DNA from 4 places in the Bacillus vallismortis genome. Region 2 is predicted to be linked to each of the others. Evidence: predicted binding sites of a transcription regulator. Region 2 holds the regulator's gene; each other region holds the start of a gene.

Region 1 (7,779 bases), 860 kb from region 2:
CGTCATTTCATTCATTTGCCCATATGCAGCGTGTCCAGTTTTTACAAGTGCCACGTAGTGGTCGATCAGCTTCAATCCCCGCACACCTCCCGACAAAAGGGGAAACTTTTTCTCTTCTTTTCTTCACTTTTTGGGGCGCCTTCCCTTCTATACACTACTACTATATCAAAACGCGAAAGGCGGCGAACACATGTTATCCAGCTTTCAATCTATTAAATCGAGATACACCGCTCCCGTTTGGCTCCGCTTTTTCGGTGAGATGCTGACAAGCCTGACAGGTGCAATGATGGGCCCTTTTATGGTGCTGTATTTGCATGAACAATTAAACGGGAGTGTCATGATTCCCATGTTGATCATCAGCCTTCAGCCATTTGCCGATATTTGCCTGACGCTCGTTGCAGGACGGGTGACGGACCGGCTTGGGCGGCGCACCGCGATCCTGATCGCATTGCTTCTGCAATCAGCCGCCATGACGGGGTTTGTGTTTGCTGAGCATGCGTATGTTTTCGCCACTCTCTATGTCATGAATGGCATCGGGAGATCATTGTACATTCCAGCCTCCCGCGCCCAAATTGCCGAAAGCACGCCGGAAAGCAGACGTTCAGAAGTGTTTGCGGTCATCAATGTGATCTATTCAGCCGGCCTGACGGCAGGGCCTGTGCTGGGAGTGCTGCTGTACAATCATAACCCCATGTGGATATTCGCTTTAGATGCCGCGGCATTGTTCATCTATTTTCTGATCGCCGCATTGAAACTGCCGGAAACAAAGCCGACCATAACAGCTGGTGCATCGGCGTTTTCCGCGAGCTTTACGATATACAGGCCTGTACTGCTTCTTTTGCTGCTTTCTCTCCCCATCAGCATGTTATATGCGCAAACAGAAACAACTTACAGGCTGTTCAGCAAAAACATGTTTTCCGACTATCTATCCATGCTAACCATTTATTCGGCGGCCAAAGCTCTATTCAGCTTTGTTCTCCAAGTTCCCCTTGTCAAAGGAACCGAAAAGCTTTCAATGAAAACGATCCTTTTGATTACTTATATTTGTTATTCCCTTGCAGCCGCCGGCTTCGCAAGCTCAACCTCCGTGACAATGCTTTTGGTGACGGCAGCTGTGATGACGGTTGGCGAAAGCATCGGATTAACCCACATCCAGACGTTTATTTCAAAATTGGCACCGCCTCATCTGCTCGGCCGATTTTATGCGGTATACGGCCTGCATTGGGATATCTCCCGCTCAATCGGCCCCCTGGCAGGAGGGCTGATCCTGACTTCGTTTGGCGGAGAAGTGATTTTTTACACTCTGGCCGTGTGTTTGCTGGCAACAGGTTTATGCCTGACTTACACAATAGAGAGGCTCGAGCAGAAGGCCATAAGAAAAGCGAATGGATAATAGAAAATAATTCATCATTTCTTTATCAACAAAAATATACTATAGTAATCATACATTCACTACATGAACCATCGGAGTGTTACGCGAAAAGGAAGAAGGGTTTTACATTGAAGAAAGACGAAAATCTCCTCAAAGATCTATGGTTTATCGCAATCAGTGCAGCCGGGGGGTTTATGCTTTCATTAACCGGAATATCGATCGGATGGATGATCGGAACGCTAATTGTCGCCTGCTGCCTTGCCATGATACGGCCGGCATGGCTGATGATGGCTCCGGACCAAAAAGGAATTAACCGCCGCTGGCTCGCCCTCGGACAGGTGATTCTCGGCATCGAATTGGGCCAAAAGCTGAATGTATCCGTTCTCTCTGTCCTCAAAGACCATTGGTTTTCAGTCGGCGTTATGCTGATATTGTCTATCCTTATGGCCATGCTGTCGGGATATGTGCTTTGGCGTTTCAGCAAAACGGATATGATGACAAGCTTCGTCGGCACAGCTCCCGGCGGGCTGTCCGCCATGCCCAGCATCGCACAGGAGGTCGGCGCCAATACCGCCATTGTCAGCCTCGTTCAAATGATGCGTGTGCTGCTCGTTGTGCTATCCATCCCGTTTTTGGTCATCCTCATCTATACAAAACAAGATCATTCCGCAAGTGCCGCAGCAGAAACGCTTTCCTCGGCAACGACGGATTTTAGGCTAGCTCCCGTTTTGTGGACCGCCGTTCTGATTCTCGCTGCCTGGGGCGCCTGCAAAGCTGCGAAATATTTAAAATTTCCGGCGCCATGGCTGCTCGGCAGCATGCTCGGTGTGGCACTTGTACATGTTGGCGGCGCTGCGGTGACAGGGCACGATTTGACGGCGTGGTGGCCGTCACAAGCCAATCATGTGTCGCAAGTATTTCTCGGGGCAACGATTGGCTCTAAGATGTATAAAAGCATGTTTGCCGGCGTCACCCGCATCATTATCGTCGGGTTTGTCTCGTCCGTCGGTTTAATTGCAGCTATGTTTTTGAGCGCCGTGATCGTTTCCAAGCTGACAGGCATCTCGCTCATCACTTCTGTTCTGGCATTTGCCCCCGGCGGCATTGCAGAAATGGCGACGACATCTGTTACCTTGCATGCCGATTCCACCTTTGTCGTTGCGGTTCAGGTCATACGCGTCATCCTTGTCATTGCCCTCTTGCCGCCGTTTTATCGTCTGCTTTACCATCTCCATGGTGAAAAAAAAGGCAAAGAAGGCTCGATCAGCGGCAGTAATGCCTAATTGGAAAAACCATCCTCCCATGCTACACTTTAATGGGGAAGGAGTGACTTTTTTGCTGCGCAACAATCCCGAGAAGGCAATGCACTTATATTATGGAATATGTTTAGCCATCTGGCTGATTTATAATGTGGTGACATCCGGCTCCCCTGGACTGCCGCTTATCATTTTAGCCGGAGGAAATTTGATTTACCTGACAATCTTGAAAAAGAAAGAAGAAACGTGAAAAAAACACGCGCCCTGTGCGTGTTTTTTTGTCGCTGAGCTGTGTCCTGTGAAGGAAGCCTGCGCCGAGTAATTTTGTGCTGATGCGCGATACTGTTGCTTTTGTTGTTCATTCTAGATTTTTTCTCAACACTTTTATCCAAACCAGAAACAAAAAAAGACGCCTCTTCAATTGGCGTCTTCGTTATTCATCATCGGAAATCACACCGACAATCTTTTTTTCTCTAATCGGCCCAAAGTGCCGGCTGTCGAAGCTGTATATGCGATTATCTCCAACGACAAAATATTGTCCTTTCGGCACCTTGCTTGTTCCTGTCACATCTTTCAACGTAAAATCACCCGTTACATGGCTTCCGGCAGAAACAGATTTCAAATGCTTCAAAAATGGCTCAGCAACCTGTTTTCCGTCCACATACAGCTGATCATCTTTATATTTAATCGATTCACCGGGCAGGCCGATCACCCGTTTAATCAGCACTTTTTGATCAGGGCCTTTAAAAAGGACGATATCAAAACGATGGATGGTTTTAAATCGGTGCGAGAATTTATTGACCAACAGCTCGTTCCCTTCCTGAAAGGTCGGGTTCATACTGACGCCTTCCACCTTGTAATCAATAAAGACGGCATTTTTCACCTGAATCGCGAGAACGACGGAAACTACACCGGCAAGAAACCAAAACCGTTTTTTCATGTTACTGTCTCCCTCCATCATGCTCACGCTGACTGGCTCTCACATGCAGATACCGCTCTACCTTTTTGCCGACATACCATAAAACAGCGATAACCAATACGGCAATGACCGTTCGAATCGGCTGTGTGATCAGCGCGTGCAGATCATATCCGATAAAGCTGATCATAAAAATCATGACAAGCTTCCCCGAGGCTGCCGCTAAAATAAACGGCCACGTTCCGATCCTTGACAAACCGGCAACAACATTCACCGCGGCTGACGGTGTAAATGGAAAACAAAGCAGAAGAAACATAGGGCCGAATCCGTGCCTCTCCACCCATAACATTAGCTTTCTAACCGACGGATGGCTGCGGATAAATCCAAGCAACCTTCTTTGCCCGTATTGACGGACAATCAAAAATACAAGTATAGATCCAGCCGTTGATCCGGCCCAGGACAAGATAAATCCTTCCCACAGGCCAAACGAGTTCGTATTCGCCACCACAAACACGATCAGCGGCAAAAACGGGAGAAATGCTTCAACTAAAGGAAGCAGCACAGCAATGAGCGGACCGAAAGCCCTATAGCTTTGAAATAATTCAGTTAGGTTTTCTTGTGTAAAATAGGATAAAAAATGATCCAACATTTATACTCCTTACCGGGTTTGTCTATCCTTATTCTACACATTATCAGCAAAAAACTAAAAAGTTTTGGCGATTTTTCTGTATTGAAACATTTCATCAGCCGATATAGAATAAAACAGGAACAAACGTTCCTATCAGAAAGAAGGAGTCAGCATGCCGAATCTGCAAGAGGAAATATACGATTTCATTGAACGAGCTCTCTTTTTGCCCATGGCTATAACGATCTTAAATCGTGATCTCGCCGGAATTGAGCAAAGCACATTAAAATTGAAGCTTCCTTATAAACAGCTTATCAGCGAATCATTAAAAATAGCACAAAAGGATTTGATTGAGGTTAGAAAAGAGCTGAGGAAAAGAAACATTACAATCCACGAGGCGGAACGTGATGAGGCCTTTACGCTTTATGTATTTGTGATTGATGGTTATGAAGAAAAGCACCGTTATTTTAATCCTAGAATCCGTGAACAGGTTAGCGAATTATTAACGTTTTATCTATTTGCGCCGGACAGGCCATGAGTCTTTTGAATCATTCTGCACTCCTCTGAGTCTGTCCCTTCCCTTTTCGGGCAATTCCAACAATAAAATTCAGACAATTCACACTATACAAACAAAATGATTTTATTTATAATTCGAACCACAGCCTTTCACCCCAAAAAATGACATGCGCCCCATATTTGCGACATCACTTTCAGTACGCTCGGGCTTGCACACCCCACCCTAAAACAGAAGGAGGATTCTATGAAACTGATTCACGTTCTCGCCGCTTTGCCCTTTATCGGAATTTTGCTCGGCATCCCTTTTGTTAATAGAGTGACTCCCTATGTGTTCGGCATGCCGTTTATTCTTGCCTATATCGTGATGTGGGCTCTTTTAACCTCTGCGTTGATGGCGCTTGTATATGTCCTCGACAACGAAAATAAAAAGGGGGAAGCGGAATGAATCCAGCTCTCATCATCATTTTCGGCGTCCTGCTCTTGAGCATTTTTCTCGGCATACGCGCCCAAAAAGGGAAAGACATGAACCTTGAGCAGTGGACGGTAGGGGGCCGCGGCTTCGGAACCGTGTTCGTCTTTTTATTGATGGCAGGAGAAATTTATACCACATTTACATTTCTCGGCGGAAGCGGCTGGGCCTACGGGAAAGGCGGACCGGCCTTTTACATCATCGCCTACGGCTGTCTGGCTTACATCCTTTCTTATTGGCTCCTGCCGGCGGTTTGGACGTACGCGAAACAACATAAGCTGATGTCACAGTCTGATTTTTTCACCAAAAAATATAATAGTCCGCTGCTTGGCGTGCTCGTTTCATTGGTTGGCATCGCCGCTCTCATTCCGTATCTTGTGCTGCAGCTGAAAGGCCTCGGGCTGATTGTATCGGAAACATCGTACGGCAAAATCTCTCCGGCCGCCGCCATTTGGATTGGCGCCATTTCGATCACGGTTTATGTTATGGTATCCGGCATTCACGGGTCTGCTTGGATATCAGTTGTCAAAGACATCATGATTTTGGTTGTCGTTTTGTTTTTAGGTGTCTATCTGCCAATTCATTACTACGGCGGTTTTCAAGACATGTTTCAGCAGATTGAAACGGCGAAGCCGGGCTTGCTTACGCTTCCCGAAACAGGGCAAAGCACGGCGTGGTTCAGTTCAACCGTACTCTTGACAGCACTCGGGTTTTATATGTGGCCTCATACGTTTTCCGCTTCGTATTCAGCCGAAAACCCGAAAGTCTTTCGCAAAAATGCCATCATCATGCCTCTATACCAGCTGATCTTGCTCTTCGTCCTTTTCGTCGGCTTTGCGGCTATCCTGCAAGTTCCTGATCTGAAAGGCGCAGACGGAGATCTATCGCTCTTGAGACTGTCTTTGCAAACCTTTGACCCTTGGTTTGTCGGGATCATCGGCGCTGCCGGACTGCTGACCGCGCTTGTCCCAGGGTCTATGATCTTAATGTCCGCCTCCACGCTGTTTGCAAAAAATGTGTACAAAGTGTTCGCGCCCCGCACAACAGAACAGCAAATATCAGCGCTTGCTAAGTTTTTAGTGCCGGTAATCGCGCTGATTTCAGTTTATTTTACGTTCAAAGGCGGAAATACCATCGTTACACTGCTATTGATGGGCTACAGCCTTGTCACACAACTGTTTCCCGCACTGCTGTTCAGCCTGTTCAAGCATCATATGGTGACGAAGCAAGGAGCCTTCGCCGGCATCATTGCAGGTGTCGGAGCGGTTTCTTATATTACATTGACAGAAACGACGATCGGCACTTTATTTCCGGCGCTGCCGCAGGCCGCAAAAGATGTAAATGTCGGCATAATCGCCTTGTTGCTGAACATTGCGGTCATGGCAGCAGTAAGCTTTGTGACAAGAAAAGAGAAAAGCACCGCGGCTGATCAGGCGGCATAATCAATAAAAGCAAAAGCAATCTGGCTGTCAGATTGCTTTTGCTTGTTTAACGTTCGCAGGCGATATAATCTTTGTCGCGGTCTTTCTTTTTATTGGCATCATAAAGCGCCTTAGATACGTAAGGCTTGTACTTCGTTTTTCCGCCTTTATTTTTCACCTTCGACGAGCGGGCCACCCCGCCTTTGTATACTTTGTTTAACTCCTTGCAATTCTTATAGACCTTCACCTTTGTTTTGGCTTCCGCCACATGGCCGGCTCCGCATGAAAAACCGAAAACGAGACCGAGTGACAGCATAACCGCCGCCATTTTTTTCATGACGATACACTCCCCTTATATCCAATATTTAGTTTTTTATAGCTAGATTTCATCATAATTCATACGGTTTTATTTAACAAGATCAATATGGAAGAAGGGCTTGTTTTTTCAAGCCTTTCACGTCAAACTGCCAAAACATGTTTTTCTGAAAATGCTCAGGGGTACACATACGAATGTACACCAAACAAAAAAAGGAGTGTTGATGATGTCTGATTCAAATCTTAGCAATCCTTCAACAGCATTTTTTCATGATGAATTCCCTGAACAATATCAAGAGCCGCCCGGCCTGCAGCAGAACATGAAGCCCGTGCCTGATTGCGGAGAAAAAAGCTACAAAGGATCGGGTAAACTAACCGGACGAAAAGCGCTTGTCACCGGAGGCGATTCCGGTATCGGCCGGGCTGCCGCGATTGCATATGCCCGGGAAGGCGCCGATGTGGCCATTAACTATTTACCCGCGGAACAGCCTGATGCTGAAGAAGTGAAAGAACTAATAGAAGCAGAAGGCCGAAAAGCAGTGCTGATTCCCGGAGACTTGAGCGACGAATCCTTCTGCCAGGATTTAGTCAAACAGGCGCATCAGGAACTCGGCGGTCTGGATGTGTTAGCGCTGGTTGCCGGCAAACAGCAAGCCGTCGAAAACATCGAAGATCTGCCTACCGAACAAATGTATAAAACATTTGAAGTCAACGTCTTTTCCCTTTACTGGGTTGTAAAAGCGGCGCTTCCGTTGTTGCCGGAGGGCGCATCCATTATTACGACCACCTCAGTTGAGGGCTACAACCCGAGCCCGATGCTATTGGATTACGCAGCAACGAAAAATGCCATTATCGGCTTTACAGTCGGCCTGGGAAAACAGCTGGCTTC
Region 2 (7,779 bases):
CGAGAGAATTCGTGCGAAAGCCTCAAAGAAACCGACATCCTGTTGATTTGGACTTAGAGGCGGAGTAGATGAAACCGGCCAAAGTATCCCTGCTCCGCCGTTTGCTCCATTCCCTGAAGCATGTTGATTGTAACATAGTCAAACGTTTCCCATCAACTTTTAAAATTGTTAAATTATTGATTGTTTTTGTGATGTTCATTCCCATTTCTTCAATTTACGCTGAAGATGTCTATCAGAATTTTGAGGAATTAAAAAACAATGAAGAGCCTTCGGATTACCGTATTGTAACGAAAGAAGCCGGACACCCTGTCCTTGTGTTAGCCATTCATGGAGGAGGGATTGAAGGCGGGACAAGTGAAGTAGCCAGAGAGCTGAGCAAAGAGTATTCGATGTATGTATTTGAAGGCTTAAAATCGTCAGGAAATTTTGCACTGCATATTACGAGCACGCATTTTGATGAACCCAGAGCCTTGAGGATGACGAAAAACCACGAATATGTCATTTCATTGCACGGGTATGCAGAAGAAGATCAGCAGATTGAAGTTGGCGGTACAGATCGCGAAAGAGCTGCAGGTTTAGTTGAAGAACTGCAAAATGCAGGTTTTCCTGCTGTCTTGCTTAGTACGGACCACCCGCATGCAGGCGTTAGTCCGAATAACATTGCAAATAAATCAAAAACAGGGCTGAGTATCCAGATCGAAATGAGCACAGGTTTTAGAAGATCTTTGTTCGGCATTTTTTCTTTAAAAAGCAGATCTGTTACTCAAAATGAGAGATTTTATGATTTTACAGAAGTAATGTCCCGTTTTCTGAAAAGTAACTACTGAAAAATAGGAGGCGATAAGTCGGCCTCCTATTCCTCATGCTTCTCGTTTGTAACGTCAGGATACATCTCATCAGCGGCTTCTGTTTGATATTGTAGAGTGTTATCTCTGGCTGTCAGTTCATTTCGGAATGTTTCATCCAGCACATTCTTCAGTAAATACCGATGAAAAAAGTATTCAAAAACAGTCAGGCAGACAGCGGAAAGAAGAGCGGCTGCAAACGGTGAAAAATCATTTCTTGTTTGGGTTAAAGCAAAGACCCAAATCAAAACGAATGAAAGTCCAAAGTCAGCTAATGAAGCTGTAATATTGTTTGTTCTTGGAAGAACGAGCATGTCACCGGAAAGATATGAGACAAAACCTAAGAAAATCGCAATCAACATCACACTTAAAAACGATGCGTAGTAGACCCTGTCTAATATCACATATAAAAGGGCGAGAGTGAAAGCAATCTTTGAGGCTAGTGCAATGAGATGTTTCATTTGATCACCTACATTGTTATTTTTATGAAAAAACCTTTGCAGTAAATGAATGATAAACACATTAAGCAATTTAGTTGAACCCATTTAACAGTCATTATTTTAAACAATCCGATTTTGTTTACACTGGTATTTTTTTCTTGTTGCATGAAACTTTCTTGTTGCATGAAACTTTCTTGGTGCAAAAACGTACATATGGTTGATCAGCCTTAGAGGGGGATTTTATTGTGGAGATACAAGGAATCAATCATTTGTTATTTTCTGTTTCTCATTTGGACACATCGATCGATTTTTATTGCAAAGTGTTTGATGCCAAGCTGCTGGTCAAGGGAAGAACAACAGCATATTTTGATTTGAATGGCATCTGGCTTGCACTTAATGAAGAGCCTGACATTCCGAGAAATGACATCAAGGCATCTTATACACATATTGCTTTTACTATTCAAGATCGTGAATTTGAAGACATATTAGCAAAATTAAAAAGGCTTCATGTCAATATTCTGCCTGGCAGAGAACGAAATGAACGCGATCGAAAGTCTATTTATTTTACCGACCCTGACGGCCATAAATTTGAATTTCATACTGGAAGCCTTCAAGACAGACTTCAGTTTTATAAACAGGAAAAAACACATATGAAATTTTATGATTGAAGCGTCCTCGAGATTTCCCAAAGAACATATACATAAACGTGAGGAAAGAGTAAAATATGGTAAGGGAGGGGTTTGATTGAAAATGAAAATAGTGGTTTTAACGGCAGTTTTGGCGTGTTTTTTAGGCATTTGTACACATGCGTCAGCATTAGAGTTTGATCACAAAACCGACTTTACTTTAAATGACAACACTAAGTCGTTTGTTTTGGAAAACATAAGTGATGTTCCGGCTATCGAGTATTTTTTAGGCTATCAGTTTACGATCTTGGGAGCTAAAAGTTGTTCGATTGAGTTTAAACTTCAACGGATGGGGCTTACCGGGCAATATACCACGCTGAGCACGAAACAATTCAGAGGCAACTGGTTTGATTTTAGTGCTCAAGATAAGATTTCAATTGATCCATTTCATCGATACCGTATCTTTGCAGAAGAACATTCGGAAAACTGTACAAATGTTCGGGTAAAAGGGAGTTATGGTATTCAATATTTTCATTTTGATTGAAGCTCATGATCATAAGGTGAGCTGTTTTTTTACATTAAAAAGAACTAACTAAACTATGTGCTAAATTTTCATATTAATTTAATCGCCGCGCTCCCTCGATAATATCTGAGGCCATATCATTCCCCGACCTAAACATGAAACATTTTTAAGCAGATTACGTCTATATTTGATAGACAGCATTTTGATAAAAAGTTTCCTGAGGGAAAGAATATTTCTTGACTTCAACAATCAATTGATGGATAATTGTGGTGTAAACATGATGTTCTTTTTCCTCCTATTCAGGCTCGCACCTAAAATTCAGGGCGAGCCTGCTTTTTTTTATACAAGAAACCCCCTCTTCATCGAGGAAGAGAGGGTTATTTCATCATTTGATAGTTCAATAGATTAATGGACGGTTCTGAACACACCAATCACTTTCCCTAGAATGCTGACATTCTGTAGGATGATCGGTGCCATCGTTGGGTTTTCAGGCTGTAAGCGAATGTGAGTATCCTCTTTATAGAAACGTTTTACCGTAGCCTCATCATCTTCTGTCATCGCAACGACAATTTCCCCGTTGTTCGCTGTGTTTTGCTGTTTAACGATGACATAATCCCTATCGAGAATACCTGCATCAATCATACTGTCTCCCATAATCTCAAGCATAAACACATGCTCGTCTGGGGGAACCATACGGTCGGGAAGCGGAAAATATTCTTCAATATTTTCTACTGCTGTAATAGGAGATCCCGCCGTGACTTTCCCGATGACCGGTACATTAACGACCTGGCTTTGCGGAATGTCTACTTCTTCATCAAGAATTTCTATTGCTCTTGGTTTTGTCGGATCTCGTCTGATCAGCCCTTTTGTTTCCAAACGGGCCAAGTGGCCGTGGACAGTTGAGCTGGACGCAAGCCCGACAGCCTCTCCGATCTCTCTTACGGAAGGCGGATATCCTTTTGATTTAACCTCTGCTTTAATGAAACTGAGGATATCAAGTTGCCTTTTTGATAGCTTCGTCATTTTTCGCACCTCAAAACGTCGATTTTAAGAAGATTATAGCATGATTTTCCTGACAGTACAAACATAGGTTCGAAAAAACAATTGACAGAAACATTTGTTCGTATATACTGAAATTATAAAAAGCGAACAAACATTCCTGTTGGAGGTTATGATCATGGGTAAAGAATCTATTATTTTTGTCGGTCTGTTCACAGTGATTTTGAGCGCGGTTATCCTTTTGCTGTCATATTCAAGCAACGGCCAGGAGCTTAATCAGTATGTTAAAATAGAAGTCCAGCAAGGCGATACACTTTGGTCTATAGCTGACCAGGTAACAGATAAAAAGAAAATGAACAAACAAGATTTTATTGAATGGGTAGCTGATAAAAATTATCTTCAGACGACTGATATCCAGCCGGGAGATGAATTGGTGATTCCGTTGAAAAAAAAGCATCAGGATGCATATGAATTGGCAACTGTAAGATAGAGAGGAAAGATAGAAAAAATGAAAGCACTCATTTATGCCCGCGTAAGCACAAATAAAGAACAGCAGGAGACGTCATTAAAGCGGCAGGAGGAGGAGCTTACGGCCATTGCGGCCGAGAACGGCATGGAAGTCGTCAAAGTGATTTCCGAAAAAGCAAGCGGATATGAAATGGATCGGGATGGTGTATTTGAGCTGCTTGATGAGATCAAGAATTCTGAAATTGATGTCATTTTGGTTCAGGATGAGACTAGGCTCGGACGGGGAAATGCAAAAATCGCACTGCTTCATTGCATCTATAGAGAAGGTGTGAAAGTCTATACAACCGCTCACAAAGGCGAACTGGAGTTATCGGAGGCTGATTCGATGGTGCTGGAGATCGTCAGCATTGTGGAAGAGTACCAGCGGAAAATTCACAACATGAAAATCAAGCGGGGCATGAAACGCGCAGTGAAAAACGGTTTTAAACCGCAAAAAAACCTGAAAAACCAACATGAAAACAGCGGAAAAGAAAGAATAGAGGTGCCCATCTCAGAGATTGTCCGCTTAAGGGCGAATAAACTGACGTTCGCAGAAATTGCGGCTACGCTCAGGGGGTTTGGCTATGATGTGTCTAAAGCGACAGTCCACCGGCGGTTTCAGGAATACATAGAGAATGACGATACAGCCGATTGAATCAGTTGTAAAACTCTTTTTGATCTAGTAGTATATAGGCAAAATGCAATAAAGGAGTTTAACATGATTTCAAACGAAAAAATTGCCAGAATTAATGAACTTGCTGCCAAAGCCAAAGCTGGCGTTATAACAGAAGAAGAAAAAGCCGAACAGCAAAAGCTCCGTCAAGAGTACCTGAAAGGTTTTCGCTCTTCTATGAAAAACACATTAAAAAGTGTGAAAATCATTGACCCAGAAGGCAATGATGTTACACCAGAAAAACTTAAAAAAGAAAAAAGAAATAATAAACTTCACTAATATAGGAGGAATACGGCAATAACGTATTCCTCTTTTGCATATACTATAAGCAAAACTTTTATGTTACAAATTTCAACAAGTTTCTCTCAATTTTAAGCTGAAACAGTTGAGAAAAAGTCGTCAGACATTTATGATGTAAGGGTACAACACATAAGGAAGGGGATTTTTATGGATACAATTGAAAAGAAATCGGTTGCTACCATTCGCACACTCTCAATAGACGCTATTGAAAAAGCAAATTCTGGTCACCCAGGGATGCCAATGGGGACAGCTCCAATGGCATACACACTATGGACAAAATTTTTGAACGTAAGTCCGTCAAACCCTGGCTGGTTTAACCGTGACCGTTTTGTTTTATCTGCCGGACATGGATCAGCACTTTTATACAGCATGCTTCATTTAAGCGGGTTTGATCTGAGCATCGAAGATCTTAAGGGATTCCGCCAGTGGGGCAGCAAAACACCTGGACATCCGGAATTCGGACATACTGCCGGTGTTGATGCGACAACAGGTCCGCTCGGCCAGGGAATTGCCATGGCTGTCGGAATGGCTATCGCTGAACGCCATTTAGCGGAAACTTACAACCGCGATTCATTTAACGTAGTCGATCATTATACATACAGTATCTGCGGTGATGGTGATTTAATGGAAGGTATTTCTTCTGAAGCAGCTTCACTTGCAGGCCACCTTCAGCTTGGCCGTCTGATCGTATTATACGATTCTAATGACATTTCTCTTGATGGAGATCTCGACCGTTCATTCTCTGAAAATGTGAAGCAGCGTTTTGAAGCAATGAATTGGGAAGTTCTTTATGTTGAGGATGGAAATAATATTGAAGAATTAACAGCGGCTATTGAAAAAGCACGCCAAAATGAAAAGAAACCTACATTAATCGAAGTGAAAACAACGATCGGATTTGGTTCACCTAACCGTGCCGGCACATCCGGTGTTCACGGTGCTCCGCTTGGTAAAGAGGAAAGCAAATTAACAAAAGAAGCATACGCGTGGACGTATGAAGAAGATTTTTACGTTCCTTCAGAAGTTTATGAGCATTTCGCTGAAGCGGTTAAAGAGTCAGGCGAGAAAAAGGAACAAGAATGGAATGCCCAATTCAATAAATATAAAGAAGTTTATCCTGAACTTGCTGAACAGCTTGAACTGGCAATCAAAGGAGAGCTTCCGAAGGATTGGGATCAAGAGGTTCCTGTTTATGAAAAAGGAAGCAGCTTGGCATCCCGTGCATCATCCGGTGAAGTTCTTAACGGACTTGCGAAAAAAATTCCTTTCTTTGTTGGAGGATCTGCTGACCTGGCGGGTTCAAACAAAACAACAATTAAAAATGAAGGTGATTTTACAGCGGTTGATTACTCAGGCAAAAACTTCTGGTTTGGTGTTCGTGAATTTGCGATGGGTGCAGCATTAAATGGCATGGCGCTCCATGGCGGACTTCGTGTATTCGGCGGAACTTTCTTCGTCTTCTCTGACTACCTGCGTCCGGCGATTCGCCTTGCAGCATTAATGGGTCTTCCTGTCACATATGTCTTCACACATGACAGTATTGCGGTTGGTGAAGACGGCCCGACACACGAGCCTGTTGAACAGCTTGCTTCACTCCGTGCGATGCCTAATCTTTCCTTGATCCGTCCTGCAGACGGCAATGAGACAGCGGCTGCATGGAAGCTCGCGGTGCAAAGCACTGAACAGCCAACAGCGCTTGTATTGACACGCCAAAACCTTCCGACAATTGACCAAACAGCTGAAGAAGCATTGGCAGGAGTAGAAAAAGGTGCGTATGTCGTTTCTAAACCTAAAAACGAAACACCTGACGCTCTTCTCATCGCTTCAGGCTCTGAGGTAGGTCTTGCGATTGAAGCGCAGGCTGAATTGGCAAAAGAAAATATCGATGTTTCTGTTGTCAGCATGCCATCAATGGACCGTTTTGACAAACAATCAATCGAATACAAGAACGCCGTCCTTCCTGCAGATGTGAAAAAACGTCTTGCAATTGAAATGGGCGCATCATTCGGATGGGGCAAATACACAGGACTTGAGGGAGATGTGCTCGGCATAGACCGATTCGGTGCATCCGCTCCTGGTGAAACCATCATCAATGAATACGGCTTCTCAGTTCCAAACGTAGTGAACCGAGTCAAAGCACTACTCAATAAGTAAGTCTTTCAAAGAGGATGAGTCAAATCATCCTCTTTTTCTTGTATATCCGACAAAAATAGTATTGGCTGTTTAACAGTAATAGACAATTCTTTCTTTTCTTCTTATGTATAATAGAGTGCAAATCACTTGCTGCTGGAAAAGGGGATGAAAAGATGGAACGTCACTACTATACGTACCTGATAAAAGAGGAATTTGCCAACCACTATTTCGGACGGGAATCGGTTATGTTTGAGCTGTTTCAAGACTATCATTGGACAAGCCTAACAAAGCAGCGATATGAAATGACAGAGAAACAGATTCAATATATTACACAGCCAATCCCGATTTTACATATGCATCAGCGGTTAAAAATGAATTTAAGCAATGTGGAGTACAGGCAGCTGGATTATATTTATAGATTAGCTTTGCCGAAAGCAAAAGGCCACGCGACGTTAATGATGAAAGAGAACATGATAGAGATTGTGGCTTCGGGACATTACGAGGCAGAAACGATTTTCTTTGAAGTGTTGAGGAAAGTAAGCCCGTGCTTTCTGGCAATGGATTTCAATTCGAAGCGTTATGGATGGCTAAATCCGGTGAAAGAAAGAAATTTTGTCTAAAACCGAAGAAAAAGAGATGTAAATGTTGTATAATAGCTTTTGGTTTAGTACACTTTAAACTAGACAACATGAAGGAGGAAATAAAATGACTTTATGGGTTGGCATCCTAGTGGGCG
Region 3 (7,779 bases), 1.6 Mb from region 2:
AAAAAGCGGGACAAATAGAAGGATTAACACACTGTATGCCGCATAACCCCATGAAGCCTCATTTTTCGTCAGCAGGATAATTGAAACGATGCTGCCCGCAAGCAAGAGAGAGCCGATAATATCCAGCGGCGCGTCAGATTTAATTTCTTGATATGGAGGGAACATGGTAAATGCCGTAAATAAGGCAATGGCGAGAAACGGAATGTTGACCCAAAAAATCGAGTGCCAGCTGAAGCTGTCAATCAGCATAGAGCCGATGAAAGGCCCGAGTGCTGCCCCAAGTCCCGCCCCGAGCCCGAAAAATCCAAATACTTTCGGAAGGCGTTTTTCTGAAACAACGTGACGGATAATAGCAATGCTGTTTGGCGTAAGCAGCGCGCCGCCGACAGCCTGCAATGCGCGAAAGACAATCAGCAGCAGCAGGCTCGGTGAGAGGGCGCAGCCTAAGGACGCGATAAGAAAGAGACCGACACCCCATAAATACATTGTTTTGTTGCCGTACATGTCACCGAGTTTTCCAGCGATCGGCTGTGTGACTGCCATGACGATTAAATAAACGGTAACCACCCAAGTGATGCTCGAGATGGACTCGTTATACGTATGGGATATAGATGAGAGCGCGACCGCAATCATCGTTGAGTTAATGGGAACCAGGATAGCCCCCAATAATAGCGAGACGATCAGCGCCCATTCTTTTCTTGAACTCATGGAGATCCTCCTTTTTGTTATGCCAAGGAGTTCATCGAGAGATTCCTTTGACAAATAAAGCAGTGCTGTGCTCCAGCATTTTTTTCTGGGACATTGAAATCACCCGGTCTCCTAAATGGAGGCGGTGAATAAAATAACCGAAAACGATCGACATGAACACGTCTGCATGCTCCGCTTCATCTCCTGTCTGAATAACCCCTTTTTCACTCATTCCTTTGAGATAATCAATCAATAGCTGTTTCATAGATTGGGGATATTCAGTTACGTGGTTGATGACATCTTGGAACATGGCCGGTTCACGAAAGCTGATTTTAATCAAATCTTTTCTGCGTTCGAGCTCTTCCAAGAGACAGGTTCCGATATGAAGCAGGTCTTTGTGCAAATCGCCTTCTGTTTGCTCCAAAATGCGGCTTCTGTTTGGAGAATGCTGAGAAAGCAAAGCCTCGACTAGTCCCTGTTTATTTTTAAAATTCCTGAAAATCGTTGCTTCACTTACTTTTGCTTTTTCTGCGATTTGTTTTGTAGTCGTTGCGCGATATCCTTTTTTGACGAGCAGCTGCATGGCAGCGTCAAGGATTCTCTTGTTTGTCGGTCTCAATACGTTTCACCTCACGAATATACTGGCAGGTCAAGTATACACCTGCCCCGCTTGTATAAGAAAGAGGGGAGAACGCGTCAGGCCCGGCTGACAACCGTGATTTTGCCGTTGCTTCCGTCAACAGTAATGATGTCTCCGTCCCGAAGTCTTTCTGTTGCTGTACGAGTGCCGAGAACAGCGGGAATGCCGTATTCGCGGGCAATAATCGCAGCGTGGGATAAAATGCCGCCTGTATCTGTAATAATCGCTTTGGCATCTTGAAACAGGCTGGTCCATAGCGGTGTGGTCATTTTGCAAACGAGGATGTTCCCACACGCGAATCGAGAAAATTCACTCGCGTCTCGAATCACTTTGACCGGGCCTGTTGCAATGCCGCTTGATGCCGCAATGCCGAAAATATGGTTTTCTGTATTTTTTTCATCCTCAATCACAGCGCCGACAATTTCTTCAGCGATTTTGATCTGTTCTTTTGTCGGATTTCCGAGATAGGCAGGGGCTTTGGCAAGCTCATACTCGTGAAAGGCCTGTCTGCGTTTTTCAGCCTTATCTTGCAGGGATACAGGGTGAAGCAGCGCGTTTTCCACGTCATCATCATACAAGAACCAAAGGTCTTCCCGATCTTGAATGACCCCGTTTTCCGCTAACAATTCACCTACCTTGAGCAGAAAGGCTCTCGCCTTGGCATCCAGCATGGCGTCAATATAAAAGTGGTGGTCATCCATTATATTTGCAGCGTTCAGCGTCCACTGATAATAACGGTCAAATTCTTTACGTAAATTGGGGTCTTCTATATTTTCCAAGAATTCACTGTATAATGCCTCTCGTTTTTCTTTCGTTTTCTGAAATTCATTGTCAAAATGATAGCCATTGCGGACGTAATTTTGAATATTGGCCAGGGCATAATAAGGATTTTCAGCCCAGGTCTGTTCAATCAGATCATGGCTCTTTACAGATCTCCACCCGTATTCCTGTAAAAATTCATGAATGTTCCTCAGAAATTGTTTGCCCTCATCAGTTTGTTTCAATTTTTCCTGCAGCTGTTCCGGCTTGGTGTTTTTAAAAATAGACAGCAGATTCGGGTTTTCCTGCACTTCAACGGAAAATAGCCATAGGAGGCGGTCTGTTTCCAATGATTTGTTCATTTTACCTGTCAGCATTTCGTAAAAATGAGCGTTTTCGGATTCGCCTTGAATGTGCTGGTACATTGCTTGCAATTTGTTTGTCAGAAGCATTTGCGGGAAAACAATATTGAAATGCTCATCATAAGCCGTGAGATAAAAGGCTTTTAGTTTCCGAAAAGCATCAAGTGCGCTTTCAGCAGTATGGTCAGTTTGTGTGAGCTGATCCAGCGTCTCGTAAAATGGAAGGTACGTGTGTTTGATGATGTCATACATACGCTCCGATAATATCGGAAAAAGCTCTTCTCCGCAGTCATCAGTCTGAGGCTGCTGTCCGTCTTGGCTTTTGGAATAAACATGTCCGCGATAAAGTTTTACTTCGTCAACGACTACACCAATCGGGAATTTTTGCATGTTTTTCTTTAAGCCGTATTCCATGGCCGGTACAATGATCGAAGAAAATAACGGACTTATCGGACCTTCAATATTTGATTCCATGTTGATCCAGAAATCATTCATGTCAGCGTCTGTTATCATGAAGCTGCGTTCTTCTTCTGCCGCTTTTTTGTCCTGTTCAATGGTTGTAATCGGGCGGGCCTGCAAAAGGTATACGTGATGGTCAGCGATTCCGAATTCGATATCGACTGGATATCCGTACAGCTCTTCGGTTTTTTTCGTGATTTCAGCCAGTTCACTCACTTGTTCATCTGTAAGGCAAAAACGGCTCCGCATGTCTTCGCTCGTTGTTCTTTCAGCAATTCCTTCTGCCGCGGACTCCATGTAGATTTCTTTTGCACCTATTTCTTTCTGAATCTCAAACGAAGATTTATTGACTATAAATGTGTCTGGGGTGACACTTCCTGAAACGATAGCTTCTCCCAAACCATAGCTGGCGCTGATTAATAGCTCTCTATCATCATGGGTAACGGGATTGCGGCTGAAAATAACACCTGATACGTCTGAATCGATCAGGCCCTGAACGACAACGCCCATTAACGGCTCTGCGATTTGGTTGTTCATTTTTTTCTTATAGCTGCTGACTCGGCCTGAGAAAAATGAGGCCCAGCATTCTTTCACTTTAGCTAGAAACTCTTCTTCTGTTTTAATATTTAAGTAGGTTTCGTATTGACCCGCGAATGAAGCGCCTTCTAAATCTTCCGAGGCAGACGAAGAGCGCACGGCAACGGAGCGGTATGAGTCTCTTAACTTGTAAAAGGAATTTGTCAGCTCGTGTTTCAGTTCATCTGAAAATGTTCCGGCGATGATCTCCTTTTCGATGCCTTCGCTAGTTTGATGAAGGTGGTTATCCTCCATAAAACGGGAGAGCGCATTCGTCTGGATAACAAACCCGTCCGGAACAGGAAGCCCGTGTTTGGTCAGTTTAATTAAATTCATGCCTTTTGCGCCAGCCAGCTGGCTGGACGCTTCTGCCTGTCGAAATAAAACAGAATACATATTTGAAACCCCTCTTTCCTTCATTTTGTTTTTCTCTTTAGTCTTTTATGACGGAGCCTGTGTTCAAAAATGATAGTGAACACTATCGCTCAATTGTAAGTTTTCAGGAAAATGATGTCAAAAGCAGAAAGTCCTAAATAAAATGAATCGTTAAGTTAGTTGAATGATCATGAAAAATGCAGTCAAACTAGTGCTGTCCGCCTATTTATTCTCGCCGGCGTTCTGCTATGGAGGCGGGCTTCGATATCAAGCTAAGACATAATGCCCTCATGCAAAAGTGCCGCAAATGCTTCTTGTGCCTGGAGCCAAAGTGCAAAGATGATGATTGATTTAAGCAGAAAAAGGGTATGGTGTAGAAAGGGGAACGATTGCAGATTGTCCGATTCTTCATTTTTTACTATAATCAAATCAGATGAAGAATCATTGAGGAGGGTTTTTGTTGATTACAAAAGCCGTTTTTGCATTATTTTTCCCTTTTATGCTGGTTGTCTTATTTACAAGAGTCACCTTTAATCATTATGTGGCGATCGCTCTGACAGCTGCATTGCTGTTTGCCTCTTATTTAAAAGGCTATACAGAAACGTATTTTATTGTAGGATTGGACGTTGTGTCTCTTGTGGCTGGCGGACTGTACATGGCCAAAAAAACTGCTGAGAAAAAAGAAGAGTAAATCGGACATAATGAATATAACGAATGAATTCCTGCTTTTACGTTTTAAAAGCAGGTTTTTTATACACGAAAACAGCTGGAAATAAAAAACCACCGAACTTTAGTTCGTATTTTTGGTGATTTTCCATTCCATTGTGTTACTATATCTATAGGAAGATTTCGTTAAAGAAACGGAGGCTTATTTTGTGAAAGATCGCTTTGAGTTAGTCTCGAAATACCAGCCCCAGGGAGATCAGCCGAAAGCCATTGAAAAACTTGTAAAAGGAATTCAGGAGGGCAAGAAGCATCAGACTCTGCTGGGTGCGACAGGAACGGGCAAAACATTTACGGTGTCCAATTTGATTAAAGAAGTCAATAAGCCGACCCTCGTCATTGCCCATAACAAAACCCTTGCCGGACAGCTTTACAGCGAGTTCAAGGAGTTTTTTCCGAACAACGCTGTCGAGTATTTTGTCAGTTACTATGATTATTATCAGCCGGAGGCGTATGTGCCTCAAACGGATACGTTTATAGAAAAAGACGCCAGTATTAATGATGAAATTGATAAACTGAGACACTCCGCCACATCGTCTCTGTTTGAGCGGAGAGATGTCATTATCATCGCGAGTGTATCTTGTATATATGGCCTCGGTTCGCCTGAAGAATACCGGGAAATGGTCGTGTCACTGCGGCCTGAAATGGAAATTGAGCGCAACGAGCTGCTCAGGAAACTTGTAGACATCCAATATGCCCGCAATGATATCGACTTCCAGCGCGGGACATTTCGTGTGCGCGGAGATGTAGTGGAAATCTTCCCTGCCTCTCGTGATGAACATTGTATCAGGGTTGAATTTTTCGGTGATGAAATCGAACGGATCAGGGAAGTGGACGCCCTGACAGGAGAAATTCTCGGTGACCGTGACCATGTTGCGATTTTCCCGGCGTCCCACTTCGTAACGCGGGCCGAGAAAATGGAGAAAGCGATTCAAAATATCGAGAAGGAGCTTGAGGAGCAGCTGAAGGTCATGCACGAAAACGGCAAGCTGCTTGAAGCGCAGCGTTTAGAGCAGCGGACAAGGTACGATCTTGAGATGATGCGGGAAATGGGTTTCTGCTCCGGCATTGAGAACTATTCAAGACATTTGACGCTTCGGCCTCCAGGTTCAACGCCGTATACGCTTCTTGATTATTTTCCTGACGATTTTATGATCGTGGTAGATGAGTCGCATGTGACGATTCCTCAGGTGCGCGGCATGTTTAACGGAGACCAGGCGCGGAAACAGGTGCTTGTGGATCATGGGTTCCGTCTTCCGTCAGCGCTTGATAACCGTCCGCTCCGTTTTGAAGAGTTTGAAAAGCATATGCACAATATCGTGTATGTATCAGCAACGCCAGGGCCGTATGAGATTGAGCATACGGATGAAATGATTGAGCAGATCATCCGTCCTACGGGGCTTCTTGACCCGCTGATTGATGTACGTCCGATTGAAGGCCAGATTGATGACTTGATCGGCGAAATTCAAGCAAGAGTCGAACGGGATGAGCGGGTTCTCGTGACAACCTTGACGAAGAAAATGTCAGAGGACCTGACGGATTATCTGAAGGAAATTGGCATTAAAGTAAACTATCTGCATTCAGAGATTAAGACGCTTGAACGGATTGAAATTATCCGTGATCTGCGCCTTGGGAAGCATGATGTTCTCATCGGCATCAACCTGCTGAGGGAAGGCCTCGATATTCCCGAAGTATCTCTCGTTGCCATTTTGGATGCGGATAAGGAAGGCTTCCTCCGTTCGGAGCGGTCGCTGATCCAGACGATCGGACGGGCAGCGAGGAACGCTGAAGGCCGCGTCATTATGTATGCAGATAAAGTAACGAAGTCGATGGAAATTGCGATGAATGAAACAAAACGCCGCCGCGAGCAGCAGGAGCGTTTTAACGAAGAGCACGGCATTACGCCGAAAACGATAAATAAAGAAATTCGCGATGTCATTCGTGCCACAGCAGCAGCTGAGGATAAAGCCGAATACAAAACAAAAGCCGCGCCTAAGCTGTCGAAAATGACGAAGAAAGAACGCCAGAAAATCGTTGAACAGATGGAGCACGAAATGAAAGAAGCCGCCAAGGCGCTTGACTTTGAAAGAGCCGCGGAGCTTCGCGATTTACTTTTAGAGCTAAAAGCGGAAGGATGATGAACATATGGCTATGGATCGGATAGAGGTGAAGGGAGCAAGGGCGCATAACCTGAAAAATATAGATGTAACGATTCCAAGAGATCAGCTTGTCGTTGTCACGGGTTTGTCCGGATCAGGAAAATCCTCCCTTGCCTTTGACACCATATATGCGGAAGGGCAGAGACGGTATGTCGAGTCGCTGTCTGCCTATGCCCGACAATTTTTAGGGCAGATGGATAAGCCTGATGTTGATGCAATTGAGGGGTTGTCTCCGGCTATCAGCATCGATCAGAAAACAACGAGCCGCAACCCGAGGTCAACTGTCGGTACGGTAACTGAGATCTATGATTATCTGCGTCTTTTATATGCGAGAGTAGGGAAGCCTCATTGTCCGGAGCACGGAATTGAGATTACATCGCAAACCATCGAGCAAATGGTCGACAGAATTCTGGAATACCCGGAACGTACGAAGCTTCAGGTACTGGCCCCGATTGTCTCTGGCCGAAAAGGCGCTCATGTGAAAGTGCTTGAACAGATCAGAAAACAAGGCTATGTCAGAGTTCGAATTGACGGCGAAATGGCTGAGCTTTCTGATGATATTGAATTAGAAAAGAATAAAAAGCATTCGATTGAGGTTGTCATTGACCGGATTGTGGTGAAAGAAGGCGTGGCGGCCCGCCTGTCAGATTCATTGGAAACGGCGCTCCGTTTAGGTGAAGGACGGGTTATGATTGATGTCATTGGTGAGGAAGAGCTGATGTTTAGTGAGCATCATGCCTGCCCGCACTGCGGATTTTCAATCGGCGAGCTTGAGCCGCGGCTTTTTTCATTCAACAGTCCGTTTGGCGCGTGTCCGACATGTGACGGCCTCGGAATGAAGCTCGAAGTGGATGCGGATCTCGTCATCCCCAATCAAGATTTGTCATTGAAGGAGAATGCGGTCGCTCCTTGGACACCGATCAGCTCCCAATATTATCCGCAGCTGCTTGAGGCGGTCTGCACCCACTACGGCATTGATATGGACGTGCCGGTAAAAGATTTGCCGATGCATCAGCTCGATAAAGTGCTGTACGGCAGC
Region 4 (7,779 bases), 1.8 Mb from region 2:
ATATCCGGAGACTTCCCCCGTAAAATTACAAACGACATCCCAGGTCTTTTCATACCATGGCCTATTTGCGAGCTCCTCTTGTTCCTTCGCAATTCTTCTTTGTTCGGCCTGCTGATCTTTAAAGGAAATATAGTCAGTAGTTTGTTTTTTTACATCCTCGGTCATCTTATGAATTTCACTGTCCCTATAAGCCTTGGCATTATAGTGGATGGGAGAGGCGCTCTTGCCTTTTGCTGTAGCGTTCATGAGTGCTTGGTAATCAGCCTGAATCATTTGTTCATTTGCTTCTGAAAGGGCGTATTCTGACGTTAGGTTTTCATCGACTTCACTTATTTTCTCGACTGTATTTTTTCGTTTTTTCTCAGCAGAAGATAACTCATTTTTAAAATCTTCCGTTGAAAAAACATCTAAGGGAAGGATATCGTGTATTTCATTTAAGATGTCTTTGATGGCCTTTTTCTGTTCTGACATGATGGATTTTGATTTAGAATTAGCATTGGCCAACTCATGCTCTAAGAAAGATTCTTCTATGTAGGCATCTGATAAGCTAGCGTCTTCCAAAATACCAGGAATACTCGTTAAAAAAGAAATTTTCATCTCAATTAGATCAATCCATTGGTCAGCAATGCCAGCCTGATCTTCATAAAATGATTTAATGTTATTGGCGCCTTTACCAGAAAACTCACTATCATCTAAATCAGCGACAGCTTTAAATGCTTTCTTTAATTTAACCATTTGATTCCTTGTTACTTTATATTCCTTTGCTCGGTTTTCAGCTTCAGAAAGCAGTGATTTAGCTTCAAATACTTTCATTATCTATCCCTTCTAAACTGTTTTGATATCAAAATATTACCACGTGATTGATAATTATGTAAAATATGGTTGATAAGTGCATGGATAATTGATATAACAATATTAGGTAATACTAATCATTTCCAAAGGAGGAGTTTCAAAGTTGATTACCTTAAAGAAAAATTGGAAGTCTATTGTTGCCTTGATGTGTGCTTTAGCTTTATCTGTAGCGGTGTTTACGCCATTTGCTAATGCGCAAAATCTTTCAGAAGAAGACCAATTAGCACAGGAAATGCAGTTTATATTTGATGAAGCATCTACTCTCGAAAATGGCAAATATGTTGTAAATGAGCAATTAGTCTCTGAAAAATTCGGACCTGAGAACGTTGCGCCTATCGTTGCCTTTGTTAAAATGGTTAATGGTGAGGAGCTCACTGAATCTGACCTAGTAGGTGTTCCAAATCCTGCAGGAGATTTCTCGACAGCATCATATATGGGTTGCTTGAAAGACAAGATCATTGACTTCACTGGAATCGGCTTTATTACAGGTGGTTTACAAAAATTACTTGAAAAGAAACTCTGGAAAGAAGCTGCAATTCAGATCATTAAAATAGTAGGTAAAAATGCCATTAAGGGCGGAGTAGTTGGTTTAGCTGCAAGTTTAGCTTGGTTTAGTGTACGTTGTATCGGTAAATAAAAACGCTAAAGGGGATGTTCTAACATGAAAAGTATGAAGTACATATTGTTTTTCTTGGTCTCTTTAATTTTACAAGCTATTTTGTTCTTCGGTATAAAGAGAGATTCGGGGATAACTATACTCGACATGTTAGTTATGTCCTTGTTATTCAGTTTGTTTTTGTTTTTAATTGATAGAGTCCTTACAAAAAAGCAGGCGTAACGCCTGCTTTTTTATTATGAATTTTATTTTTAAGAATTATGAATTGAACCGAAGAAAAAGTTTGCGGTTTTTTTGCGGACAAGCATTATATGGAAAATGATAAAATATTACATAAAAAGGATGGAGAGGGAGGTTAAGCCATGGATTTGGTTTTGCCATCGTCACATGTAGGCGTTAAAATCAACGACTGGTATAAAATGATTCGTCAATTCAGTGTTCCGGATGCTGAAATTTTGAAAGTTGAAGTTGAACAGGAAATTAAAAAAATGGAAGAGGACCAGGATTTACTGATATATTATTCTCTTATGTGTTTTCGTCATCAGTTGATGCTCGATTACTTAGAACCGGAGAAAAAGTATAGGACGTCACGACCGAGTATAGCTGAATTACTTGAAAAGATTGAAACTCCACAAAAAAAACTAACTGGACTCCTGAAGTATTACTCGTTATTTTTCCGCGGTATGTATGAATTTGATCATAAAGAATATGTAGAGGCCATAAACTTTTATCGTAAAGCAGAAAAAGAACTTTATGCTGTAAAGGATGAAATTGAGCAGGCGGAATTTCATTTTAAAGTAGCTGAAGCATATTACAATATGAAACAAACGCACGTCTCTATGCATCATATATTGAAAGCACTTGAAGTATATGATCAGCACCCACTATACAAAGTCCGTAAAATTCAAAGTCTATTCGTAGTTGTTGGTAACTATCTCGACTTTAAACATTACGAAAAAGGTTTACAGCATCTTGAAGAAGCTTTAAAGTTGGCTAAAGAATTAGGTCATAAAAGGCTAATTACTTCAGCACTTTACAATCTAGGCGAGAGTCACCACTATATGGACCAAACTGATATAGCTGAAGAGTATTTAAAAGAGTCTATTGCTGTTGGTGAAGAAATAAAGTCCCAGACACTCCCTCACTGTTTTTATTCATTGGCTATTGTTTTGTTCAAACAGAAAAAGGATGAGGCAAGTATAATCTTACAAAAGGGTTTAGAGTTATCGAAAGAATATGAAGATCATCTTTTTGTATTGTTGAATGAGTATTTGAAAGCATTATACGTCGAAGGTGGTAATGAGAAAGCACTCACCAAAATATTAGATAAACTAAAAAATATCCACATGTTTTCATATATAGAAGAATTGACACTTCTCACAGCTAATTACTTCAAAGAGTCAAAAGACTATGAAAATGCTACAATGTATTATGATCAGATGGTTGAGGCACAACTTCAAATTCAGCGAGGTGATTGCTTGTATGAATATTAAAAAGCAAATCGGTTTGTCTGTTTCCTCCATAGTTATTGTGGCTGGGTTAATTGCTTTTATTGGAGGCAGTTTGCAAGTGCATACTGATTTATCTAACACAAAAAAAGAAGAAATGCAAATGGCTGCAAGATTACAAACATAACTTGCAGTGCCCCTCTCGTTTAGAGAGGGTTATTTTGTTTCTGCAAAAACAAGCCAATCAAATGCTATATAATTAGTATCCCCTTTAAAATCCTTTACATGTAGATTTTGATTAACTTCATTTATGTAATGAACATGTCCGGTTACGTCCTCAATAAAGCCATTTCTATAAAAACTAATGGTCATAGCCGCATTGTTCTCCATTGCTTCAGAAATAACCCGCGCCATTTCCTCAAGTTGGTATCCATCAAGAACAGGCTTTTCAATTTTTTTGGTTTCGATCTTTCTATGTAATAAAGCTTCTCTGTGTTCGGGCAAGATAAATTTTTGTTCCCACCGTTTATCAAAAATTCCTTCAGACATGTTCATCACTCCTTGAGTAAATAATAACAGAACAAACATTCGCTTTTCAACTTGAAACAGAACTAACGTTCGTATAAAATAATGGTAAAGAAGGAGGAGGAAAGCATGGAATCGATTTTAAAACGTTCATTAAATGAGAAAACAGCATTAGATATGATTTATATGAAAAATGACGGCCTTATCACAAAGAGATCAATTATTGTTCGGCAAATTAAGCAGGGTTACATTCGAGCTTATTGTTTCACCAGCCGACAAACAAAGACGTTTACTATCGAAAATATCCTTGCAGTTTCTCCTGCAACAACTAAAAGAGGGGTCAGGAATTATGCGTAAAATCACAGAGAGACAATTAGAAGCGTTGAAGGCAATTGAAAAACATATAAAGGAAAAGGGGTTTCCTCCATCATATAGAGAACTAATGAAAGAACTAAGTTTGAAATCAACAAGCACAGTAAAAGGCCTTTTGGATGCATTAAGAAGAAAAGAATATGTAACTTGGGAAGAAGGATTACCAAGAACATTGAAAGTTGTTAAATGAAAGCCATCTTATAATAGATGGTTTTTTATTTTGGGCTCATTTTTAATTTTAATGAATTATTTGTTCGGGGTTAATTTCAGGTGTCCGCCACCCAGGGTGGCAGAAAGGTGGCAAACACGATTATTCGCCACCTTTCTAAATTTGTTTAAACCGTATTGACATTTATCAAAACCCTGCTATAATTACTTTTGTCCTAAGAAACCGGATATAAACTTTCAAGATGCTCTTCCATGGTAAGGAAGAGGTCAGCGGTTCGAGCCCGCTTGGAAGCTTTATTAAGGTATTATTATCAAGGTTTCTCAAAAAGGAGAAAGCTTTTTTTATTGCGATATGCGGAAGTAGTTCAGTGGTAGAACACCACCTTGCCAAGGTGGGGGTCGCGGGTTCGAATCCCGTCTTCCGCTCCATTTTTATCCTAGTGGGATATTTTAAAATGCACTTGTTGCGCCCGTAGCTCAATTGGATAGAGCGTTTGACTACGGATCAAAAGGTTAGGGGTTCGACTCCTCTCGGGCGCGCCATCATTATTTTAAATGAATAGACAATCGGGAAGTAGCTCAGCTTGGTAGAGCACATGGTTTGGGACCATGGGGTCGCAGGTTCGAATCCTGTCTTCCCGACCATTCCAATGGGGCCTTAGCTCAGCTGGGAGAGCGCCTGCTTTGCACGCAGGAGGTCAGCGGTTCGATCCCGCTAGGCTCCACTAAATGTTTTTAAAAAAGTTGTTGACTTTGAAGAAGTAACGTTATATACTAATAAAGTTGCTTTAACAAAGCGCACAAAAAAATGATCTTTGAAAACTAAACAAGACAAAACGTACCTGTTAATTCATTTTTATAAATCGCACAGCAATGTGCGTAGTCAGTCAAACTTTTATCGGAGAGTTTGATCCTGGCTCAGGACGAACGCTGGCGGCGTGCCTAATACATGCAAGTCGAGCGGACAGATGGGAGCTTGCTCCCTGATGTTAGCGGCGGACGGGTGAGTAACACGTGGGTAACCTGCCTGTAAGACTGGGATAACTCCGGGAAACCGGGGCTAATACCGGATGCTTGTTTGAACCGCATGGTTCAAACATAAAAGGTGGCTTCGGCTACCACCTACAGATGGACCCGCGGCGCATTAGCTAGTTGGTGAGGTAATGGCTCACCAAGGCAACGATGCGTAGCCGACCTGAGAGGGTGATCGGCCACACTGGGACTGAGACACGGCCCAGACTCCTACGGGAGGCAGCAGTAGGGAATCTTCCGCAATGGACGAAAGTCTGACGGAGCAACGCCGCGTGAGTGATGAAGGTTTTCGGATCGTAAAGCTCTGTTGTTAGGGAAGAACAAGTGCCGTTCAAATAGGGCGGCACCTTGACGGTACCTAACCAGAAAGCCACGGCTAACTACGTGCCAGCAGCCGCGGTAATACGTAGGTGGCAAGCGTTGTCCGGAATTATTGGGCGTAAAGGGCTCGCAGGCGGTTTCTTAAGTCTGATGTGAAAGCCCCCGGCTCAACCGGGGAGGGTCATTGGAAACTGGGGAACTTGAGTGCAGAAGAGGAGAGTGGAATTCCACGTGTAGCGGTGAAATGCGTAGAGATGTGGAGGAACACCAGTGGCGAAGGCGACTCTCTGGTCTGTAACTGACGCTGAGGAGCGAAAGCGTGGGGAGCGAACAGGATTAGATACCCTGGTAGTCCACGCCGTAAACGATGAGTGCTAAGTGTTAGGGGGTTTCCGCCCCTTAGTGCTGCAGCTAACGCATTAAGCACTCCGCCTGGGGAGTACGGTCGCAAGACTGAAACTCAAAGGAATTGACGGGGGCCCGCACAAGCGGTGGAGCATGTGGTTTAATTCGAAGCAACGCGAAGAACCTTACCAGGTCTTGACATCCTCTGACAATCCTAGAGATAGGACGTCCCCTTCGGGGGCAGAGTGACAGGTGGTGCATGGTTGTCGTCAGCTCGTGTCGTGAGATGTTGGGTTAAGTCCCGCAACGAGCGCAACCCTTGATCTTAGTTGCCAGCATTCAGTTGGGCACTCTAAGGTGACTGCCGGTGACAAACCGGAGGAAGGTGGGGATGACGTCAAATCATCATGCCCCTTATGACCTGGGCTACACACGTGCTACAATGGACAGAACAAAGGGCAGCGAAACCGCGAGGTTAAGCCAATCCCACAAATCTGTTCTCAGTTCGGATCGCAGTCTGCAACTCGACTGCGTGAAGCTGGAATCGCTAGTAATCGCGGATCAGCATGCCGCGGTGAATACGTTCCCGGGCCTTGTACACACCGCCCGTCACACCACGAGAGTTTGTAACACCCGAAGTCGGTGAGGTAACCTTTTAGGAGCCAGCCGCCGAAGGTGGGACAGATGATTGGGGTGAAGTCGTAACAAGGTAGCCGTATCGGAAGGTGCGGCTGGATCACCTCCTTTCTAAGGATATATTACGGAATATAAGACCTTGGGTCTTATAAACAGAACGTTCCCTGTCTTGTTTAGTTTTGAAGGATCATTCCTTCGAAACGTGTTCTTTGAAAACTAGATAACAGTAGACATCACATTCAATTAGTAAGACAAGATATCACATAGTGATACTTTTTAACGGTTAAGTTAGAAAGGGCGCACGGTGGATGCCTTGGCACTAGGAGCCGATGAAGGACGGGACGAACACCGATATGCTTCGGGGAGCTGTAAGCAAGCTTTGATCCGGAGATTTCCGAATGGGGAAACCCACCACTCGTAATGGAGTGGTATCCATATCTGAATTCATAGGATATGAGAAGGCAGACCCGGGGAACTGAAACATCTAAGTACCCGGAGGAAGAGAAAGCAAATGCGATTCCCTGAGTAGCGGCGAGCGAAACGGGATTAGCCCAAACCAAGAGGCTTGCCTCTTGGGGTTGTAGGACACTCTGTACGGAGTTACAAAGGAACGAGGTAGATGAAGAGGTCTGGAAAGGCCCGCCATAGGAGGTAACAGCCCTGTAGTCAAAACTTCGTTCTCTCCTGAGTGGATCCTGAGTACGGCGGAACACGTGAAATTCCGTCGGAATCCGGGAGGACCATCTCCCAAGGCTAAATACTCCCTAGTGACCGATAGTGAACCAGTACCGTGAGGGAAAGGTGAAAAGCACCCCGGAAGGGGAGTGAAAGAGATCCTGAAACCGTGTGCCTACAAGTAGTCAGAGCCCGTTAACGGGTGATGGCGTGCCTTTTGTAGAATGAACCGGCGAGTTACGATCCCGTGCAAGGTTAAGCAGAAGATGCGGAGCCGCAGCGAAAGCGAGTCTGAATAGGGCGCATGAGTACGTGGTCGTAGACCCGAAACCAGGTGATCTACCCATGTCCAGGGTGAAGTTCAGGTAACACTGAATGGAGGCCCGAACCCACGCACGTTGAAAAGTGCGGGGATGAGGTGTGGGTAGGGGTGAAATGCCAATCGAACCTGGAGATAGCTGGTTCTCTCCGAAATAGCTTTAGGGCTAGCCTCAAGGTAAGAGTCTTGGAGGTAGAGCACTGATTGGACTAGGGGCCCCTACCGGGTTACCGAATTCAGTCAAACTCCGAATGCCAATGACTTATCCTTGGGAGTCAGACTGCGAGTGATAAGATCCGTAGTCGAAAGGGAAACAGCCCAGACCGCCAGCTAAGGTCCCAAAGTATACGTTAAGTGGAAAAGGATGTGGAGTTGCTTAGACAACCAGGATGTTGGCTTAGAAGCAGCCACCATTTAAAGAGTGCGTAATAGCTCACTGGTCGAGTGACTCTGCGCCGAAAATGTACCGG

The links. Region 2 encodes LexA, which represses DNA repair genes until DNA is damaged. Its sites were predicted from a motif close to CGAACATATGTTCG; they were not measured.
Region 1: a site for LexA is predicted at 4,310-4,323, ahead of BV11031_RS12850 (YhjD family protein). Genes of this name have one in related genera too.
Region 3: a site for LexA is predicted at 4,643-4,656, ahead of uvrB (excinuclease ABC subunit UvrB). Genes of this name have one in related genera too.
Region 4: a site for LexA is predicted at 3,494-3,507, ahead of BV11031_RS17625 (YolD-like family protein). Genes of this name have one in related genera too.

Annotation. Positions count from the first base shown of each region.
Region 1 is NZ_CP026362.1:2,378,761-2,386,539, forward strand. Features, by position in the region: gene BV11031_RS12815 (SgrR family transcriptional regulator) at 1-75, opposite strand, end outside; gene BV11031_RS12820 (MDR family MFS transporter) at 191-1,393, shown strand; gene BV11031_RS12825 (AbrB family transcriptional regulator) at 1,501-2,655, shown strand; gene BV11031_RS12830 (hypothetical protein) at 2,675-2,878, shown strand; partial or broken gene BV11031_RS12835 (MarR family transcriptional regulator) at 2,903-2,986, opposite strand; gene lepB (signal peptidase I) at 3,062-3,568, opposite strand; gene BV11031_RS12845 (TVP38/TMEM64 family protein) at 3,570-4,193, opposite strand; gene BV11031_RS12850 (YhjD family protein) at 4,345-4,707, shown strand; gene BV11031_RS12855 (DUF3311 domain-containing protein) at 4,930-5,130, shown strand; gene BV11031_RS12860 (sodium:solute symporter family protein) at 5,127-6,596, shown strand; gene BV11031_RS12865 (excalibur calcium-binding domain-containing protein) at 6,643-6,912, opposite strand; gene BV11031_RS12870 (SDR family oxidoreductase) at 7,118-7,779, shown strand, end outside.
Region 2 is NZ_CP026362.1:1,515,561-1,523,339, reverse strand. Features, by position in the region: gene BV11031_RS08170 (poly-gamma-glutamate hydrolase family protein) at 69-827, shown strand; gene BV11031_RS08165 (YndM family protein) at 854-1,306, opposite strand; gene fosB (metallothiol transferase FosB) at 1,531-1,953, shown strand; gene BV11031_RS08155 (hypothetical protein) at 2,036-2,455, shown strand; gene lexA (transcriptional repressor LexA) at 2,840-3,457, opposite strand; gene yneA (cell division suppressor protein YneA) at 3,606-3,923, shown strand; gene BV11031_RS08135 (YneB family resolvase-like protein) at 3,942-4,595, shown strand; gene BV11031_RS08130 (DUF896 domain-containing protein) at 4,659-4,892, shown strand; gene tkt (transketolase) at 5,061-7,064, shown strand; gene sirA (sporulation inhibitor of replication protein SirA) at 7,217-7,663, shown strand; gene BV11031_RS08115 (YneF family protein) at 7,749-7,779, shown strand, end outside.
Region 3 is NZ_CP026362.1:4,171,492-4,179,270, forward strand. Features, by position in the region: gene BV11031_RS22005 (MFS transporter) at 1-708, opposite strand, end outside; gene BV11031_RS22010 (TetR/AcrR family transcriptional regulator) at 740-1,306, opposite strand; gene BV11031_RS22015 (PEP/pyruvate-binding domain-containing protein) at 1,384-3,879, opposite strand; gene BV11031_RS22020 (CsbA family protein) at 4,319-4,549, shown strand; gene uvrB (excinuclease ABC subunit UvrB) at 4,734-6,719, shown strand; gene uvrA (excinuclease ABC subunit UvrA) at 6,727-7,779, shown strand, end outside.
Region 4 is NZ_CP026362.1:3,351,249-3,359,027, reverse strand. Features, by position in the region: gene BV11031_RS17640 (ribonuclease YeeF family protein) at 1-813, opposite strand, end outside; gene BV11031_RS17635 (hypothetical protein) at 956-1,489, shown strand; gene BV11031_RS17630 (Rap family tetratricopeptide repeat protein) at 1,831-2,961, shown strand; gene BV11031_RS22685 (hypothetical protein) at 2,951-3,103, shown strand; gene BV11031_RS17625 (YolD-like family protein) at 3,133-3,465, opposite strand; gene BV11031_RS17620 (hypothetical protein) at 3,571-3,798, shown strand; gene BV11031_RS17615 (LexA family protein) at 3,791-4,003, shown strand; tRNA gene BV11031_RS17610 (tRNA-Gly) at 4,336-4,410, shown strand; tRNA gene BV11031_RS17605 (tRNA-Arg) at 4,448-4,524, shown strand; tRNA gene BV11031_RS17600 (tRNA-Pro) at 4,550-4,626, shown strand; tRNA gene BV11031_RS17595 (tRNA-Ala) at 4,634-4,706, shown strand; rRNA gene BV11031_RS17590 (16S ribosomal RNA) at 4,877-6,426, shown strand; rRNA gene BV11031_RS17585 (23S ribosomal RNA) at 6,597-7,779, shown strand, end outside.